DNA from 3 places in the Arthrobacter sp. SD76 genome. Region 3 is predicted to be linked to each of the others. Evidence: riboswitches for the same ligand, from Rfam matches in the RefSeq annotation. Region 3 holds a riboswitch; each other region holds the start of a gene.

What was found. Region 3 has a riboswitch for cyclic di-AMP ahead of ACPEE0_RS15845 (M23 family metallopeptidase). Riboswitches for the same ligand answer to the same signal wherever they lie in the genome.
Region 1: it holds a riboswitch for cyclic di-AMP, as region 3 does, so the genes downstream of both, ACPEE0_RS16455 (hypothetical protein) here and ACPEE0_RS15845 (M23 family metallopeptidase) in region 3, are expected to answer to the same signal.
Region 2: it holds a riboswitch for cyclic di-AMP, as region 3 does, so the genes downstream of both, ACPEE0_RS08935 (LysM peptidoglycan-binding domain-containing protein) here and ACPEE0_RS15845 (M23 family metallopeptidase) in region 3, are expected to answer to the same signal.

Annotation. Positions count from the first base shown of each region.
Region 1 is NZ_JBNBLR010000001.1:3,416,890-3,422,800, forward strand. Features, by position in the region: gene ACPEE0_RS16440 (winged helix-turn-helix domain-containing protein) at 1-776, opposite strand, end outside; partial or broken gene ACPEE0_RS16445 (response regulator transcription factor) at 1,480-2,219, shown strand; gene ACPEE0_RS16450 (sensor histidine kinase) at 2,226-3,725, shown strand; cyclic di-AMP (ydaO/yuaA leader) riboswitch at 3,851-4,009, shown strand; gene ACPEE0_RS16455 (hypothetical protein) at 4,015-4,500, shown strand; gene ACPEE0_RS16460 (transglycosylase SLT domain-containing protein) at 4,497-4,724, shown strand; gene ACPEE0_RS16465 (glyoxalase superfamily protein) at 4,803-5,177, opposite strand; gene upp (uracil phosphoribosyltransferase) at 5,223-5,858, opposite strand; gene ACPEE0_RS16475 (phosphatase PAP2 family protein) at 5,871-5,911, opposite strand, start outside.
Region 2 is NZ_JBNBLR010000001.1:1,785,800-1,791,710, reverse strand. Features, by position in the region: gene ACPEE0_RS08960 (glucose 1-dehydrogenase) at 1-370, shown strand, start outside; gene ACPEE0_RS08955 (DUF1810 domain-containing protein) at 374-817, opposite strand; gene ACPEE0_RS08950 (DNA alkylation repair protein) at 801-1,388, opposite strand; gene ACPEE0_RS08945 (TraR/DksA family transcriptional regulator) at 1,385-1,741, opposite strand; gene ACPEE0_RS08940 (coiled-coil domain-containing protein) at 1,763-3,106, opposite strand; cyclic di-AMP (ydaO/yuaA leader) riboswitch at 3,387-3,561, shown strand; gene ACPEE0_RS08935 (LysM peptidoglycan-binding domain-containing protein) at 3,632-4,282, shown strand; gene ACPEE0_RS08930 (hypothetical protein) at 4,252-4,500, shown strand; gene ACPEE0_RS08925 (protein adenylyltransferase SelO) at 4,531-5,911, opposite strand, start outside.
Region 3 is NZ_JBNBLR010000001.1:3,273,800-3,279,710, forward strand. Features, by position in the region: partial or broken gene ACPEE0_RS15830 (HNH endonuclease) at 1-426, opposite strand, end outside; gene ACPEE0_RS15835 (NlpC/P60 family protein) at 718-1,488, opposite strand; gene ACPEE0_RS15840 (C40 family peptidase) at 1,646-2,323, opposite strand; cyclic di-AMP (ydaO/yuaA leader) riboswitch at 2,394-2,572, opposite strand; gene ACPEE0_RS15845 (M23 family metallopeptidase) at 2,701-3,534, opposite strand; cyclic di-AMP (ydaO/yuaA leader) riboswitch at 3,532-3,746, opposite strand; partial or broken gene ACPEE0_RS15850 (metal-dependent transcriptional regulator) at 3,884-4,578, opposite strand; partial or broken gene serC (phosphoserine transaminase) at 4,862-5,911, shown strand, end outside.

The DNA.
Region 1 (5,911 bases), 140 kb from region 3:
TTGGCGAGCCGGCCCAGCTTGGAGCGGAGGCGGCGGATGTGGACGTCGATGGTGCGCTCGTTGGGCACTTCCTCGGCGTTCCGCCACAGGCCTTCGAGCAGTTCGTCGCGGCCCACGGTGCGGGTGCCATTCTCCACCAGGTAGTTCAGGAGTTCGAACTCCTTGAACGTCAGGTTGAGCGATTCGCCGTCGAGGTGGACTTCGCGCCGGGCAAGGTCGATCAGGACACCGGACGGGCGCGGCTCCTGCGGCTGCTGCGGACGGGGCGTCTCGGTGCGCTGGCGGGAGTTTACGGTGGGGTCGCCAAAGGTGGACCGGACGACGTCGAGCGCGGAACCGGGGGTGCCGGCGGGGGCTACGGCAACCGCCGCGTAGCTTTCGGCGCCGGTTACCAGGGACTGGGCGTAGGCGCGGATTTCCTGCGCAAGCTTGGCGATGGAGGTGCCGGCCGCCGCGGCCGTTTCCTCGTCGATGCCCATGTACAGGACGAACCCGCGGGCAACATTGTCGTTGGCCACCGGGCGGACGGCATTGGGTCCTGCCACCACCGGCGTGGGTGCCGTGACAGGAGCAGACTCAGCCGCGGGAACGGCGCGGAGCTGCCCGTAGGAGTTGGGGTTGTAGCCCTGCGGCGCGTAGCCCTGGGCGGGAAAGCTGCTTCCGGAAGACGGCGAGACTGACGGGCGGGGGCCAAAGCCGGGGCGGAGGCCGGAGGGCTGGCCCGCCTTGGCGGCGTTACGGACAGAGATGTGGACGTATCCGGATGCAACTGACATGGATTGCTTACCTCAATGTGAATGGCCGCCATCGCGGCTCGAATGCTGGGTTTCCCCGCAATGCGAACTGGGGAGGGGCGCCCGACGCTGGGCTTGGGGGCGAATGCCTAAGAACTTCGAGGGGTGGAGAAGGTCAGGCGTGCATTCGACAACAGCGCATGTCGGCAGCAGCTGATGTGCTGGGCCAATCTTCTGCGGCTGCAGGTGCTGTTGAGTTCTTGTTCACATTGGAAGTGTGCAGCGTAACAATGGCAACTTGCAAGTAACAATGGACCAGATCGTCCGCATTGTGAGACGAAATGCTCTATTGTGGCGCAGATCACGATTCTGGCGGACGCCAAAGAATAACATTCGTTATCCGATTCTGCGACCCGCACAGCGCTGCCCACAGAATTTCCTTCGCCCATCGGGGCTTCCTGGCCATTTTTATTCAACTGAGTGCGAAATGCCAAAATTGCCCCTTACTCCCCGGGCACGTGTCCAGCGGCGCGCGGAGCAAGGGAAGAAAATTTTCCGACGGACCCACCTGAATCGGCCGGGAGACGCCTGGAATCACCTCAAATGCCTCAAGTTGGTTCAGCGTTACTGCTCCATGCCGCCCGTTCCGGGGCCGTCGCGGTATCCAGCTGGCTAGGCTGGGATTCACAGCCCGGTCACAGGAATCCCTTAGCCGGGCCATACCGAAGGATCGGAGAGTTGTTCCATGGCCACACCGCACTCCACCACGAACAACCTGCCCAAGCTCTCACACCCGGACGGCTCCCCTATCCGCGCCCTGGTGGTGGACGACGAGCCCAGCCTCTCTGAACTGATGAGCATGGGACTGCGCATGGCGGGCTGGTCCGTTGCTGTTGCCGCTGACGGCCCCGAGGCAGTGAAGCTCGCCAAGGACTTCCGCCGGACGTCCTGGTGCTGGATGTCATGCTCCCCGGATTCGACGGCGTGGAGCTGCTGGGCAGGATCCGTGCATTCGCACCCGAGGTCCCGGCGCTCTTCCTCACCGCGAAGGACGCCATCCAGGACCGCATCGTAGGACTGGCAGCGGGCGGCGACGATTACGTCACCAAGCCTTTCAGCATGGAAGAGGTCCTGCTCCGGCTCCACCGGCTGGTGCAGCGTTCCGGCGTGGCCGCCATGGACACCTCCGAACTGGTGGTGGGCGACCTGGTGCTCAACGTGGACACCCGGGAGGTGACACGGGCGGGCCAAGACGTCCAGCTCACCGCCACCCAGTTTGAACTCCTCCGCTATTTGATGGAGAACCCCAAGCGCGTCATCAGCAAAGCGCAGATCCTGGACCGGGTCTGGGACTACGACTTCGGCGGCCAGGCCAACATCGTGGAGCTCTACATCTCGTACCTCCGCAAGAAGATCGACGCCGCCCACCCGCCGATGATCCACACCGTGCGCGGTGCTGGCTACGTCATCAAGCCGGCGGAGTAGGAAGCCATGGCCACCCCTCAAGCTCCGGCAGCCCACCCCCGGAGCTGGTTCAAGCCCGCCACCTGGCACCTGCGCACCCGCCTTATCGCGTTGGCCATGGCGCTGCTGATCGCCATCTGCGGAGCCGTGGGCGTGGCCAGTTATGCCTCCATGGATGCCTTCCTTACCCGCCAGCTGGACGACCAGCTCAACCAGGCCGCGGACCGGGCCAACGATCCCGGCCGCCCTCCCATGGGCGGCTTCAACGGCAGGGATCCGCTGGATGCACGCGGGCAGAGCGTGGGGACCGTCAACGCAAGAATCGTCAGTGGCCAGGTGAACAGTGGCGGCTTTCTTGCCTCCGACACCACGCGGGCCCCACTGTCCACAGAGGATAAGGAGATCCTGCTGGAACTGCCCGCCGATGGCCGCCCCGTGGACCGGACACTGTCCAACGGCGGATACCGCCTGGTTGCCGTGCAGACCAACTTTGGCGATGTCCTGGTGACCGGCCTGCCGCTCGCCGGCAAGGAAAGCACCCTCGCCTCCCTGGTCTGGACCTTCGTGTTCGTGTCCCTGGCGGGGCTGCTGATGATCGGGCTGGTGGGAACCGTCCTGATCCGGCGCACCATGAAGCCCCTGGAGCAGCTGTCCGAGGTTGCCACGCGGGTGTCGCAACTGCCCCTCGACGCCGGCGAGGTGGCGCTGGCAGTCCGCGTGCCGCCGTCGAACTCCAACCCCGGAACAGAAGTGGGCAGTGTGGGGCACGCGCTGAACCTCATGCTGGACAACGTGGCGAATGCGCTGCAGGCCCGGCAGAAGAGCGAGACCAAGGTGCGGCAGTTCGTTGCCGACGCCTCGCACGAGCTGCGGACGCCGCTGACGGCGATCCGCGGGTACACCGAGCTGATGCGGATGACCGAGGACTTCACACCGGACGGGCAGAAGTCGCTGTCCAGGGTGCAGAGCCAGTCCGAGCGGATGACGGCACTGGTGGAAGACCTGCTGCTGCTGGCAAGGCTGGACGAGGGGCAGCCCCTGAAGCTCAGCGAGGTGGACCTCACGCAACTCGTGGTGGAGAGCGTGAGTGACGAAAAGGTCATGGCCCCTGCCCACACCTGGCGGCTGGAACTGCCCGACGAACCGGTCCTGGTCAACGGGGACGCCGCTCAGTTGCGGCAGGTCCTGATGAACCTGCTGTCGAATGCACGCAAGCACACGCCGGCGGGAACCACGGTGGTCACCGGCGTCGGCACCACATCCGAGGGCGCTGCGGTGGTGACCGTAACGGACGACGGCGGCGGCATCCCCGAGGAGTTCGTGGACCACGTGTTTTCCCGGTTCGCCCGCGCAGACGCAGCGCGGAAGGGTGCGGGTGACCAGACGGGGGCCTCGGCCGCTGAGGGAACCAGCGGACTCGGCTTGTCCATCGTGCAATCCATCATCGAGGCGCATGGCGGCAAGGTCACGGTGACGTCACAGCCCGGGAGGACAGAGTTCGCCCTCCAACTGCCTCTGATGCGCTAGATTGCACAACTCGACGCGCCGATGCCGTGATGTCCGTTACCTAAATGTGACTTATGCGCCCATCTCCTGTACCGTCGATTAGGTACGGTTCCCGTTCGGGCCGTATATCCGGATGACGCCAAGCTCTGCCACTTCCCGGATTCCGCTTGATCGAAGGCAGAGGCGGGGGACCCACCGTCCCGGGCACTGATTGCCCTTGGGGTTAAGCCAGCACGTGATTTTTCCGTGCGGCCGGATGCCCTCATCCGAACCCGACAGCTAACTCCGCAGGTGTGAGAGGCGATTCATCATGTTTACATTCCCGGCTAAACCGCGCCCAAAAAAGGGCTCAGGCAGCGATTCCCAGCGTCCGGAAGGCAAGAAGTTCACCCTCGGCAAGCGCGCCGCGGTCCTCGCAACGTCCGGTGCGCTGCTGGTAGGTATCGGCGCCGCCGGCCAGGCGACGAATGCTTTGATTCCGGCCGCAACCACCACCAGCACCTCGGCGGCGTCCTCCGATGCGCAGATGAGCATCGAAAAGAGCGAGATCCGGTCCAACCCTGCCGAGTCCCCGCCCCCGCCGAAATCAACGTTGTTCCGCAGGCCGCCGAGCCCGCCCCGGCACCCGCACCGGAGCCCGCCCCCGCCGCAGAACCGGCTCCGGCACCCGAGCCCGCTCCTGCACCGGAGCCTGCTCCGGTCGTCGCGGTCAATGACCCGGCAGGCGCCCAGGCCTACGCGGCCGGCCAGCTCGGTTCCTACGGCTGGGCCCAGGACCAGATGCAGTGCCTGGTGACGCTGTGGACCAAGGAATCCGACTGGACCACCACGGCAACCAACCCCAGCAGCGGTGCCTACGGCATCGTCCAGTCCCTGCCCGCCGAGAAGATGGCAAGCGCCGGTGCGGACTACCTCACCAACTACCGCACGCAGATCAACTGGGGCCTGAACTACATCAAGGAGCGCTACCAGTCCCCCTGTGGCGCGCTGAACTTCCACTACGCCAACAACTGGTACTAAACCGCAGCTGAGGTACAGAACGGTGGTTGAGCCTGTCGAAACCCGGGCGGGTTTCGACAGGCTCAACCACCGTTTGTGTTAAGAATCCCGTCCGGGGATGTACTGCACCGCCCACCTGTTGCCGTCCGGATCGGCGAAGTAGACGAAGTGGCCCCAGTCCTGAACGTCCACGTCGCTGACGTCCACGCCGTTCTCCTTGAGGTGGCGGTGCGCGGCATCGATGTCGTTGACCACCAGCTGGAGGTTGGAGCCGGTCCCCGGAGGGGCGTCCGTGAGTCCTTCCCCGATGCAGATGGAGCAGGCCGAGCCCGGCGGCGTCAGCTGGACGAAGCGGATGGACTCAGTGGGCCGCTGGTCGAAATCGGCGTTGAAGCCCACCTTGTTGACGTAAAAATCCTTGGCGCGGTCCACGTCGGACACAGGGACAAACACGAGTTCAAGTTTCCAGTCCATGGGCACAGGCTACGGCTGCGCTCCTTGTCTTGGAAGGCTTGAACCTCAGCCGGCGATGCCGTACAGGCGGTCGCCCGCGTCCCCGAGGCCGGGAACAATGTAGGACTTGTCGTTCAGCTTTTCGTCAATGGAGGCCAGGACGATGGTGACATTAGCGTCCGAAAGCTCCTCTTCCAGCTTGGCGAGGCCCTCGGGTGCGGCCAGCAGGCAGATGCACGTGACGTCCGAGGCGCCGCGCTTGAACAGGAACTTGATGGCCTCGCGCAGGGTTCCGCCGGTGGCGAGCATCGGGTCCAGGACGAAGATCTGGCGGCCGGTGAGGTCCTCGGGAAGCCGCTCGGCGTAGGTGATGATGTCCAGGGTTTCCTCATCCCGGGCCATGCCAAGGAAGCCTACTTCGGCGGTGGGGACCAGCTTGGTCATGCCCTCGAGCATGCCCAGGCCTGCGCGCAGGATGGGAACCACCAGCGGGGTGGGCTTGGTGAATGCGGTTCCCACGGTGGTGCTGACGGGCGTTTCAATGGTGACGGGTTCGGTGCGGACTTCGCGGGTTGCCTCATAAGCGAGGAGGGTCACCAGCTCTTCGGTCAGCTGCCGGAACACCGGGGACGGGGTGTTTTTGTCCCTCAGGACGGTGAGCTTATGGGCGACGAGCGGGTGGTCCACAACGAGAGTTCGCATGGGTCAAAACTATCACCCGGCGTTGTCCTTCCCGTGCCCGCCGGGGCCGTCGT
Region 2 (5,911 bases), 1.5 Mb from region 3:
TCCGCACATGCCTGCAGGGTCCACCATCATCAACACCACGTCGGTGCAGGCCTACAACCCCTCACCGACGCTGGTGGACTACGCCACCACCAAGGCCAGCATCAACAACTTCACCAAGGGCCTGGCCCAGCAGCTCGCTCCCAAGGGGATCCGTGTCAACGCCGTTGCGCCGGGCCCCATCTGGACACCGCTGCAGGTCAGCAGTGGCCAGCCCAAGGAGGACCTGCCGGAATTCGGGCAGTCCACTCCCCTGGGCCGCGCCGGCCAGCCCGCAGAACTCGCGCCGGCCTACGTGTTCCTGGCCTCGCCCGAGTCCAGCTTCGTGCTGGGCGAGACGCTGAACGTCAACGGCGGCAGCCCCACCCCATAGGTCCTAGGCCTGGTCCTGCCCGGCGAGCAATTCATCGGTGGCCTGGTCGGGCTGGCCGTCGAAAAACTGTGCAAGAACGGTTTTGAACACTGTTTCGCCGGGTGCGGCGCGGAGGAACAGCGTCATGGACGACTGCAGCTTGCGGGCGTCAATGCCGCCCAGGATGTCCTCTGCGGCGCGCCCGGCATGGTTGGTGAGGGCCTGTGCGCACTCCAGCAGGCGCGGGCCCAGTACGTCGTGCTCAAGGTATCCCCGGGCTTCGTCCAGTGACCTGATCGCATACTTCCGGGAGGTGGCACTCTGTCCCAGCCCTGCGATCTGCGGAAAGATGAACCACATCCAGTGGCCCCGCTTGCCACCGAGTTGAAGTTCGGCCAGGGCCCGCTCATACGTCCCGCCACTGTCCTGTGCAGCGACGAAGCGTCCAAGGTCATAGGGATCGTTCATGGATGTCTCCTTCTTGTGGGGTCTTGCGCCCGGGCGGGAAGCCGGCGCTTGGCGGCTGCCCAAGCACTGCCGCCGCCTGCCGCAGGCTGCCGTGCGGATCCTCGGCCCAGCGGGCCAGCACCACGCCGGCGCGCTGCCGGTCCCGCTCCGGCAGCCCGGCAAGCAGCGGCGCCACGACATCGGCCACCAGGGGTCCCTCGAGTTCCGCCGTGGAGGCGGAGCGGAGGAACCCCTCGATCCGGGTCAGGTCCGAGTGGCGCAGCCAGGCGGCCTTGGCCTGGAGCAGCACCACGGCTGCCAGCCGCCGCTCGAAGACCGGCCTGGCGCCTGGCCTGGGCCGGCCCCAGAGGGCGGAGGCCAGCTGGACGACGTCATCATGGTCCAAAACCTTGAATTTCCGGAGCGCATCACGGACGGTTCCCCGGACAGCGCCCACGGAGGAACCGTAGGAGGCGAGGATCCCGCCCAGCCGGGCGGCGGCGTCGTCCGCGCGATACCAGGAGCCCTCATTCTGCAGGGTACGGTCGATGAACTCCGCTGCCGCGTCAACGACGTCCGGCCCTGCGCTCATCGCCGGCCCGCCCCGGCGTGGGTGATGCAGAACGGGGTCCACGGCCGGGCTTCCAGCCTGCCCTCGGCGATGGCTTCGCCGCATACGGCGCACGTGCCGTAGGTTCCGGCGTCCAGCCGGGCGAGGGCGGCCTCCACCTGGTCCAGGCCGGCGGCGCTCTGCTTCAGGAGTGCGGACGCCTGGGACAGTTCGAAGGCGATTGTGGCACCCTCGGGATCGTGCTCGTCGTCGACATTTGAATCGAGCCGGGCCGAACTGGCCGAGGCGATGTCCGCGCGGAGGTCCGGAAGCAGCGCAGCCTTCCGCTTCCGCTCCTCCTCAAGCAGCACCCGGAACCGCTCAAAATCTGGCATGGAGAAAGCCTAGCGCGCCCCTCAGTACCAGTTCCTGGCCACGGAGTGGTCCCACGCCGCGCAGGGTGTCCGGTAGCGGTCCCGGATATACCCCAGCCCCCACTCGATCTGGGTGCGGTAGCTGGTGAGCCAGTCGCTGCCGGCGCTTCCCAGCTTGCCCGGCGGCAGGGCCTGCGGAATCCCATAGGCTCCGGAGTAGGGGTTGGTGGCGGTGGTCAGCCAGTTGGATTCCTTCGTCCAGAGCTGGGCGAGGCAGAGGAACTGGTCCTGCCCCCATCCATAGGCCGCGAGGCGGCCGGAGGCATAGCTCTTGGCCGCGGCGGGATCGTTGACGGCGCCGCCCGGCACGGAGGGTACGACGACGGCAGGCGGGGCGGGGCTTGCCGGCGCAGGGGCAACGGGGACGGGGTTCGCCGGGGCCGGGTTGGGGTTGAACGGTGCCGGATTTACCGGCGGGGGGTTTACTGGCACCGGTGCCGCCGGGGCCGGGTTTGGCGGAGCGGGAGGTTTTTGCGCAGCGGCAAGGGCGGCATCTGCAGCTGCCTGCCGGCGGGCCTGCTCCTCGGCAGCGGCGCGTTTGGCTGCCTGCGCCGCCTCATAGGCCGCAAGCGCCACCCGGCCTTGCCGGTATTCGCCCTCAAGCGCCGCCGTCGTGCCCTTGAGGGATGCCAACTGGGCGGTCAACTCTCCACTGCGCCGCTGCTCTTCGGCGACCTGGCGGGCCACCGCGTCCTGGGCGGAACGGGCAGCGTCCAGTTTGGCCTTCGCCTCTCCGGACAGGCGTTCACGCTCCGCCCGGGCGGCCTTTTCCTGCTCCGCCAGGGCAGCGGTGGCCTTTCCGGCGGCCTCCGCCCGGCTGACCAGGTCCGCGGTCTTGGCTTCCACGACTTCAACCACGTTGAGACCGTGGATGCTGTTGTTCTCAAGGGCTTCCAGTGCCACAAAGAGTCCCATGGTGGTTCCGCCGGTTTTGTACGACCTGGCGGCCAGCGCACCAATCGCCTGCTGATGCCGCTGCAACTCCGCATTTGCCTCGGCAGCCTGGCCGGCAAGGGCATCCACCCTGGCTGTTGCGGACTGCAGGGCGGCGTCGGCCAGTGCATAATCGGCCGCAGATACGACGGCGGCTGCCCCGAGCGTTTCGGATTCGGATTGCAGGCCTTGCAGCAGGCCTGTGATCTTCTCGATTTCGGCCGCCTTGCCGGCTTCCGACTGCTGCGCTTTCTGCACGTCCTCCCACGAGGGATACCCGCCCGGCGGGGCGTCGTCCGCGGACGCCGGAAGCAGGGCGGACGGGCCGGCCAGGGCGAGGGCCAGCACCCCTCCCAGCAGCGGGGGCATCAGCATGCTTCCGATCAGGCGCATAGTTCCGAAGCCTATCGGGTTTCAATGCGAGGTTGAGGGTTAAGACCGCTAGCCTGCTTTGTCTTTATGACTTTGTGACACAAATAACAGGCCGCGCCGGACGCTCGATATCACCCGAGGTCAACCGGATGTGGTATGAAACTCCAGACATTTGCTTAATATGATAGAAGCGCCTCGGATGTTACCCAAACGTGACAATTGCTCCGGGGCCGGGTTATGGTCTTCAGGTGTCCCTCCCAAAACGGGACATTCCCATCAGTATGCCGAGCCCTGCCACTGATACGGGATTCAACCGCTTTCCAGCTGGCAGGGACGGGGAACCAAGTTTCCACGGCCATTTGTGGCCTTGGGGTTAAGTCGACAGCGCCTTCGTCCATTACGGGCGGTCGCCCTTCGGCCGGGTATCTCCAACCCGAACCCGACAGCTCACCCCGCAGGCATGGGAGAGGCGATCACACGTGTCAAAAAAATTTTCCTACCGCCCGTCACCGCGCGACTCCGGCCCGCTCAATCGCGCTCCAGGGCTTGGCTGCTTCCGCAAAGTCCCAGGCCCGGACGCTCAGCCGTCCGGTGCTCGCAGTTGCCGCTGCGTCCGGCATTGCGTTCGGTGTTGGAGCTCCCGCCCACGCTGGCGTGACCGGCCCGGACACCACCGAAACCGCTAGCGTCCAGGCGTACAGCGCTCCGGCCGCTGCCGTGGCTGCTCCTGCTGCCGCAGCCCCCGCCGCCGGCAACGTCTACACCGTGGTCTCCGGCGATACCCTGGGTGCCATCTCGGCTGCACATGGCGTCAGCCTGAACGACGTGCTGGCCGCCAACGGCCTGGATATTTCCACCATCATCTACCCCGGTGACCAGATCACCATTCCGGGCGCCGGCTACGTGGCACCTGCTGCTGCGCCTGCTCCGGCCGCACCGGCCCTGGCGAGCACCGGAACCACCGTGAACTACGCCTCCGCCGCCGTTGCCCCGGCCCCCGCCCCGGCCGCTACCGGCACCGGCACCGGCGCAGCCATCCTGGCTTCCGCCTACAGCCAGCTGGGCGTGCAGCAGGACTGCACCGCCATGGTGGAGAAGGCACTGCGCTCCGTTGGCCTGTCCGTCGGTGACCTGGCTCCGGCCAGTTCTACCAGTACGGCACCACCGTGGGCACCCCCGCCCCCGGCGACCTGGTGATCACTGCCGGCCACGTGGGCGTCTACGCCGGCGACGGCCAGGTTGTCAGCGGCGGCGTGGACGGCTACAAGACCGAAGTCCACTCCATCAGCTGGCTCAGTGGAGCTTCCTTCGTCCGGGTAGCCTCGTCACCCGGCGCAGCTGAGGCAGCCGCAACAACGCAGTACAGAGACAAGGGCGGCGGCCGGGAATTCCCGGCCGCCGCCCTTGCCCGTTAATGTGCTTCCGGCAGAGTCCGGCTCTTTCTGTCACGTACCGCAGAACGTCATGTACTTGCCGAAGTCTTCCGGGGCCCCTTCGGCGTAGCGTTCCAGGCCGGGGCGCTCTTCATAGGGGGCACGCACTGCTTCCAGGAGCCTGTTCAGTGGCTCCAGGTCGCCCCCGGTGGCTGCAGCCAGGGCCTCTTCCACCAGGTGGTTCCGCGGAATGTACACGGGGTTTACCCGGTCCATCCGGTCCGCGTCCGGCTTCATGGACCGCCAGCGGCCGGCCCAGGAATCGAATGCCGCGAGGTCCATGACCATGCCGCGGACCGGCCGTTCATTTCCGCGCGCCGCTTCGCCCAGGTTGCGGAAGAACCGGGTGTAGTCCACGGGGCCGTCCTTCAGGATCGCTACCACGCCGTCCACCAGTTCGGACGCCGCTTCGGCTTCAGGGCTTCCCGCGGGGACGGCCGGCAGGCCCAGCTTGGCCTGCATTCCGTTGAACCACGCATCGCTGTACTGCCTGCGGAATTCGCCCAGCGCCTCCACGGCGGGAGCGACAGCCTGCTCCTGGTCCTCGTCGATCAGCGGGAGGATCGACTCGGCGAGGCGGGCCAGGTTCCATTCGGCGATGACCGGCTGGTTGGCATAGGCGTACCGCCCGCCCACATCAATGGAACTGTAAACGGCGGCCGGGTTGAAGTCGTCCATGAATGCGCAGGGGCCGTAGTCGATGGTCTCCCCGGAAATGGTCATGTTGTCCGTGTTCATCACGCCGTGGACGAAGCCCACCAGCATCCACTGCGCCACGAGCGCGGCCTGGGCCGACACCACCGCCCGGAACAGCGCAAGATAGGGATTGTCTGCCTCGGCGGCGGCAGGGTAATGCCGGCTGATGGCGTGGTCCGCAAGGCGGCGCAGCAGCTCGAGGTTGTCCGTGGCCCGCGCGTACTGGAAACTTCCCACCCGCAGGTGGCTGCCGGCCACCCTGGCCAGGACCGCCCCGGGCAGCATGTCGTCCCGGCGCACCATGCGTCCGGTGCCGACGACGGCGAGCGACCTGGTGGTGGGAATGCCCAGCGCGTGCATTGCCTCACTGACGAGGTATTCACGGAGCATGGGCCCGACGACGGCACGGCCGTCCCCTGCCCGCGCGAACGGTGTGCGGCCCGAGCCTTTGAGGTGGATATCGCGCAGGCGGCCGTTGGCGTCCACGATTTCGCCGAGCAGGAGGGCGCGTCCGTCCCCGAGGAGGGGTGAGTAGCCGCCGAACTGGTGGCCGGCGTAGGCCTGGGCCACCGGAGCGGCCCCTTCCGGCACGTGGTTGCCCAGCAGCAACCGCACGCCTTCCGGGCTGCGCAGGTAGCGGGCATCCAGCCCGAGTTCTTCCGCGAGGGCGTCGTTGAAGACCAGGAGCCGGGGCTCC
Region 3 (5,911 bases):
GGTGCCGCGCGGAGGTTCCGGAACGAACCGGAGCTTCCAGCCCATTTCCGCGGGAGTGTGGTCACCCTTGGCATTGTTGCAGCGGAGGCAGGCTGCCACGAGGTTCTCCCAGGAGTCGGCTCCGCCGCGTGATTTTGGGTGGACGTGGTCGATCGTGTGCGCAGCCTTGCCGCAGTACGCGCACTTGTGCCCGTCGCGTCTCAGCACACCCCGGCGGCTGACGGCGGTGGCCTGGTTGTAGCGCGGGCGGATGTAGCGGTTGAGGAGGATTACCGAGGGGCGGCCCAGTATTTCCTGTGGACCCACCACGGGGTCGTCCCCTTCGGCCACCACGCTCGCTTTGCCCGTGAGCACAAGCACCAGCGCCCGGCGGAAAGTCACAACCGCCAGCGGTTCATATCCAGCATTCAGAACGAGAGTGCGCATGCACGTACCTCTTCACGGCCGCACCCGTCAGGGGCACGAGGGCCGGCTGCCCTCGGCATGTCCGGGCTATGGATCGACATCACAAGAGTAAACACAGAAGCGCATTATCAGGTAATCGCCGTCCCGGAAGAATTGTCCCGGACCCGCCAGCAGGCCACCGCCAACGGCGCAAGCACGCGCCTGCCCGAGGCGGCTGCCGCTGCAGTTTAAAGGGGAAGGACCCCTGTCTTGCGGGCAGGGGTCCTTGCTCCATCGCCGGCCGTCGGGGGCTTCGGCCGGAAACGGAGGGTTCTAGTCGACGCGGATGAACACCGGGCCGGAGCCAACGTTGGCGCTGAAGACAACAGTCTGGTTGCCGTTGTAGCCGCCGTGGACTGCCTGGCCGTTGCCTGCGTAAACAGCGATGTGTGCCATGCCGGCGCCGCCGTCAGCGTAGTAGATCAGGTCGCCGGGCTGGGCCTCGGCCGCGCTCACGGTGCGACCCAGGGACAGGTAACCTGCGGGCCAGTCGTGGAAGTTGATGCCGACCGCGGCCAGGGAGTTGGTAACCAGCATCGTGCAGTCCTGCATGACACCAAGCTGGGCGTACGCGGCGGACAGGATGGCTGCGCCCTTGCCGCTGGCGGAAGCCGGTGCGGCGGGGGCCGACGCAGCGGAAACGGTGGCGGTGACCTTGGGAGCGGCAGCCGGCTGGGCAGCGGGGGCAGGGGCCGGCGCGGCTTCCTCCACCTCAACCTCGGGTTCTTCCACAACCACGGGAGCAGGCGTGGTGGTCACGGCCGGCTTCTCGTAGGTGATGGCGATGGTGGAAGCCGCGGAAATGGGCGCTTCGATAGCGGATTCAACTTCCAGGGCGGACGCCGGGGCCGAGTCGCGCTGGAAGTTGGCGTCGGCAGCGTTGGCCGCGATGCCGCTGGTCAGGACGAGACCGGAAGCCGCGGCGATCACGGCGGCCTGGCGTCCTACGCCGCCGGCGTTGTCGCCCACAGCCTTGGCAATGATGGCGATCGAGCTGGTTTTAGTGACCTCGGCGCGGTGCCGTGCGGTAGCACGAGTAGTCATCAGTTCTCTCTTTCGATTTCCTCGGGCCTGTGGGCAACCGAGAGTTTGGACGCGCCGGCATCTTGGGGGTACGTCGGCGCGCCCCGAACGGGGATGGTGATCTAGCGAAAAATTGCGGGCAAAGAAATAGTTCCCGGGGCCGAAGCCCCAAGAACTATTAGCCTGCGAGGGTGTAGAAGGAGGAGGAGCCGGTGGCGGCTACGGAGTGCAGAAGCGTCCCCTGGGAAGGGTTGAGGGCGCTGATCATCATGCCGTTGCCGACGTAGATGCCGACGTGCGCGCCGCCGTTCTGCATCACCAGGTCACCCGGCTGGGGGGTGGAGGTGGGGGTCATGGCGGTCCATGCGTTCACGCGGGGGATGCTGATGCCGGCCTGGGCGTAAACCCACTGGGTGAAGCCCGAGCAGTCCCAACCGGAGGTGGGGCTGGTGCCTCCCCAGACGTAGGGGCTGCCGATGCCGGTGTAGGCGATGGCGGCGAGGCCGGAAGTTGCCGCAGAAGCGGTGGCAGCAACAGCCTTTTCCGCCACGGTCGATGCGGTGGAAGCGGCGGCCTCGTCCTCGTCGTCAGAGGTGGACTGCGGGGTCACCCGTTCGACAACGGGAGCGGCGACGGTGGTGACCACCGGCCGCTCGAAGGACACGGTGGCGGTGGGTGCTGCGGTGACTGCAAGGGCGGTCTGCGCGGAACCGGACTCGGTGGAAGCGGAGATGCCGGCGGTGGTGTCCGCGGCGGTGGCCGGCAGTCCCATGCCAAGGACAAGGCCGGACGCGGCTGCAACTACAGCAGCCTGGCGACCCACTGTCCCGGCGTTGGCACTAACGGCCTTGGACACTGCGTCCAAAGGGTTGGTACGAACCGGTTGCGCACGGTGGCGCGCAGAATTCTGGCGTGAAGACACGAAGGTAGCCTCTCCCAATGCCTGCGAGGTGAGCTGTCGGATTCGGATGGGAGTCACCCGGCCGCGCCGCTTCAAGGAAGCTTTGCGACTTAACCCCAAGGCCTTCCGTGAAGAAGGCCAAAATTGGTTCCCCCGCCCCTGCCAGACGATGAAATGCGAACGGACCTTGAGCGGTGGCAGAGTTAGGCAATCCGCACAAGAGCGTCAACTTCGGAAAAGTTGACGCGAGTTAGACGGTACAGGAGTTTCGAGCGAATGTCACATTCAGGTCACGACTGGTCACGCTAATTCGAGAGTCAGCCATCATTTGACTAGAGCCAGCCTGTCGGATCCACGACTTCGCCGTTGACCTGCACTTCGAAGTGCAGGTGGCAGCCGGTGGAGGCTCCGGTGGTGCCGCTCAGTGCCACAACGTCGCCGCGCGAGACCGTCTGGCCTTCGGACACATTGAACGACGAGAGGTGGTTGTAAGTGGTCTCCAGGCCGTTACCGTGGTCGATCACCACACGGTTGCCGCCACCGAACTGGTGCCAGCCGACGAACGTTACGGTGCCGGTGGCGGCCGCGAGGACAGAGGTGCCGCACTGGGCAACATAGTCCTGACCGCGGTGGAAGTCGCCGGATCCGCCGGTGATGGGGCTGACGCGGTAACCGAAGGGGGAGGCTGTGCTCATCGACGCCAGCGGGGCGCCCAGGCTTCCTGCGGAAGCGGCCCGGGAAACGGCGCCGGCGGACTGTGCGCTCAGGAGCTGCTTGAGCTTGCCGTCCGGGTCTGCCTGGGTCACGACGGCCGAGCGGCTGAAGTCGATCTGGGCCCCGGCCTCGGCAGAAATCGCGGGCTGCGGGGTGACGGCCGAGGCTGCAACTGGAGCTATGCCCGCCTCATCGGTGGCCATGACCGGGCTGGTGGCCGGGACAGTGACGGTGAGCACCAGGCCGGTGGCAGCCAGGGCCACGCCGGCCTTCTGGCCAATACCGCTCGCCGAGGCAAACTCGGTGATCTGCCGGAACGGACCCCGACGGCGGCGCGCATCACGGTGGAGATCGCGGGGGCGCTCCGTGTGGATGACTTCGACGACACGCGGCGCCGAAGCGGGGCCTGCCGCGCGGCGGCGCCCCTGGAGGTCTGCATGGACAAGAAGGATTCCTCTCTGGAAAGCCTGCGAAGTTAGCTGTCGGATTCGGGTCAGAGAGTTCAAAGACCCGGTCCGCCGTAAGCAAGCTTCGGCACAGAGATATCCCGCTGAGGGATTCCTTCACTGGAAGAGGCTTGCTGCTGACGGACTTCACCCCAAGGCAGTCCCCCGCTGCCGCTTGTGGTTCCCCCGCCTCTGCCAGTTATTGACTCGTGCTCCCGATCCGCTGGCAGAGCTCGGCTCCGGATCAGGTAACGCTTTTGTATCAACGCTCGGTTCAACTATAGGGGCTTAAGGCCCTTGGTAACAATTCCGTTATCTTGGCGTTACCGACGTCACGCTGCGGCGGAAAGACTTCCTAGCGGACGTGAACGAACACGTGCGCGGCAACTTCAGGCGGAAGTTCCAGGGCGCCTTCAATGCCCGGCACCCGGACCGAGATGTAGTCCCCACGCGCTCCAGGGTTACCGCGGCGCCCGGGCGGATGCCGCCCTCATCAAGCTGGGACAGCAGTTCCGGCTCTACCTGGATGGGCTCCGCCAGCCGGCTGACCGTGACCTCCGACGCAGGCCCGTAGGACTTCATGGCTTCCAGGAGGCTGGTCACCGTATCGGTGGAGGCAAGGGAGGGCTGGCCACCAAGCGCGGCAAGGCCCGGAATCGGGTTGCCGTATGGCGATTCGGTGGGATGGTCCAGCATCTCGTAGATGCGCCGCTCCACCCGTTCGCTCATCACATGCTCCCAGCGGCAGGCTTCGTCATGCACATAGGCCCAGTCCAGCCCGATCACGTCGGCCAGGAGCCGCTCCGCCAGGCGGTGCTTCCGCATGACCTCGGTGGCGCGCTTGCGGCCGATTTCGGTGAGCTCCAGGTGGCGGTCGCCGGAGACCACCACCAGCCCGTCACGCTCCATCCTGCCGATGGTCTGGGACACCGTGGGACCCGAGTGGCGCAGGCGTTCCGCGATACGGGCCCGCAGGGCGACGATGTTCTCTTCTTCCAGCTCCAGAATGGTCCGAAGGTACATCTCCGTAGTGTCGATCAGATCCGTCATCCAGCTCAGCTCCTCGAGCGCAGTACCTTGCGTTGTCCCACCGTATCGCTGTTCACCGCGACGTAGTCCGTTGGCTAGCTTAGCCTATTTTGACTTAGTCCGAATAGTTGGAAGCCGCCCGCGAGGCCGTCTCAGTGGCTGGACTATGACGGTTCCGGTTCCCGCCCAAACAGCTGTTCAGGCAGAATGGGAAAGGCCTTCGATGCAGTCATCGCCGACTGCGCGCCAGCGACCATCCACCCGTCCGGACCTCAGCCGCGTCCACGCCGAAATTGGAGCCCCCGTGAGCGAACCAAGCATCACTATTCCTGCCGACCTCCTTCCCAAGGACGGGCGGTTCGGGCGCCGGACCTTCCAAAGTCCGCCAGGAGCAGATTGATGCGCTGTCCGCCGCATCGAAGAACATCCTGGGCACCTCCCACCGGCAGGCACCGGTCAAGAACCTTGTCGGTTCAGTCCGCGAGGGCCTCAGCCAGTTCTTCCGCGCCCCGGAAGGATACGAGGTTGTCCTGGGCGTGGGCGGTTCCACTGCGTTCTGGGATGTTGCCAGCTTCGGCCTGGTGGAGAAGAAGGCACAGCACCTGTCCTTCGGTGAGTTCGGTTCCAAGTTTGCGGCCGCCACCAACAAGGCGCCGTTCCTGGACGCCTCCTCCATCATCAAGTCCGAGCCCGGCACCCGGCCCGCGGCGCAGGCAGAAGCCGGCGTTGACGTGTATGCCTGGCCGCAGAACGAGACCTCCACGGGCGTAGCCGCTCCGGTCAAGCGGGTGGCAGGTGCGGATGAGGGTTCCCTGGTGCTGGTGGATGCCACCTCCGCGGCCGGCGGCCTGGACGTCGATGTGGCGGAGAGCGACGTCTACTACTTTGCCCCGCAGAAGAACTTTGCCTCCGACGGCGGCCTGTGGCTTGGGCTGTTCTCCCCCGCTGCCCTGGAGCGCGCCGCGCGGATCAAGGCAAGCGGCCGCTGGATTCCCGACTTCCTGGACCTGCAGACGGCCATTGACAACTCGCGCCTCAACCAGACGTACAACACCCCGTCCCTGTCCACCCTGGTGACCCTGGACGCCCAGGTGCAGTGGCTGAACTCAAACGGCGGGCTGGACTTCGCTGCCGCCCGGACGGCCGACTCGGCAGGACGCATCTACAGCTGGGCCGACGCCGCCGAGTTCGCCACGCCCTTCGTGGCCAACCCGGATGAGCGCTCCAACGTCATTGCCACCATCGACTTCGATGAATCCGTGGATGCCGCCGTTGTAGCCAAGGTCCTGCGCGCCAACGGCATCGTGGACACTGAGCCGTACCGGAAGCTTGGCCGCAACCAGCTCCGGATTGC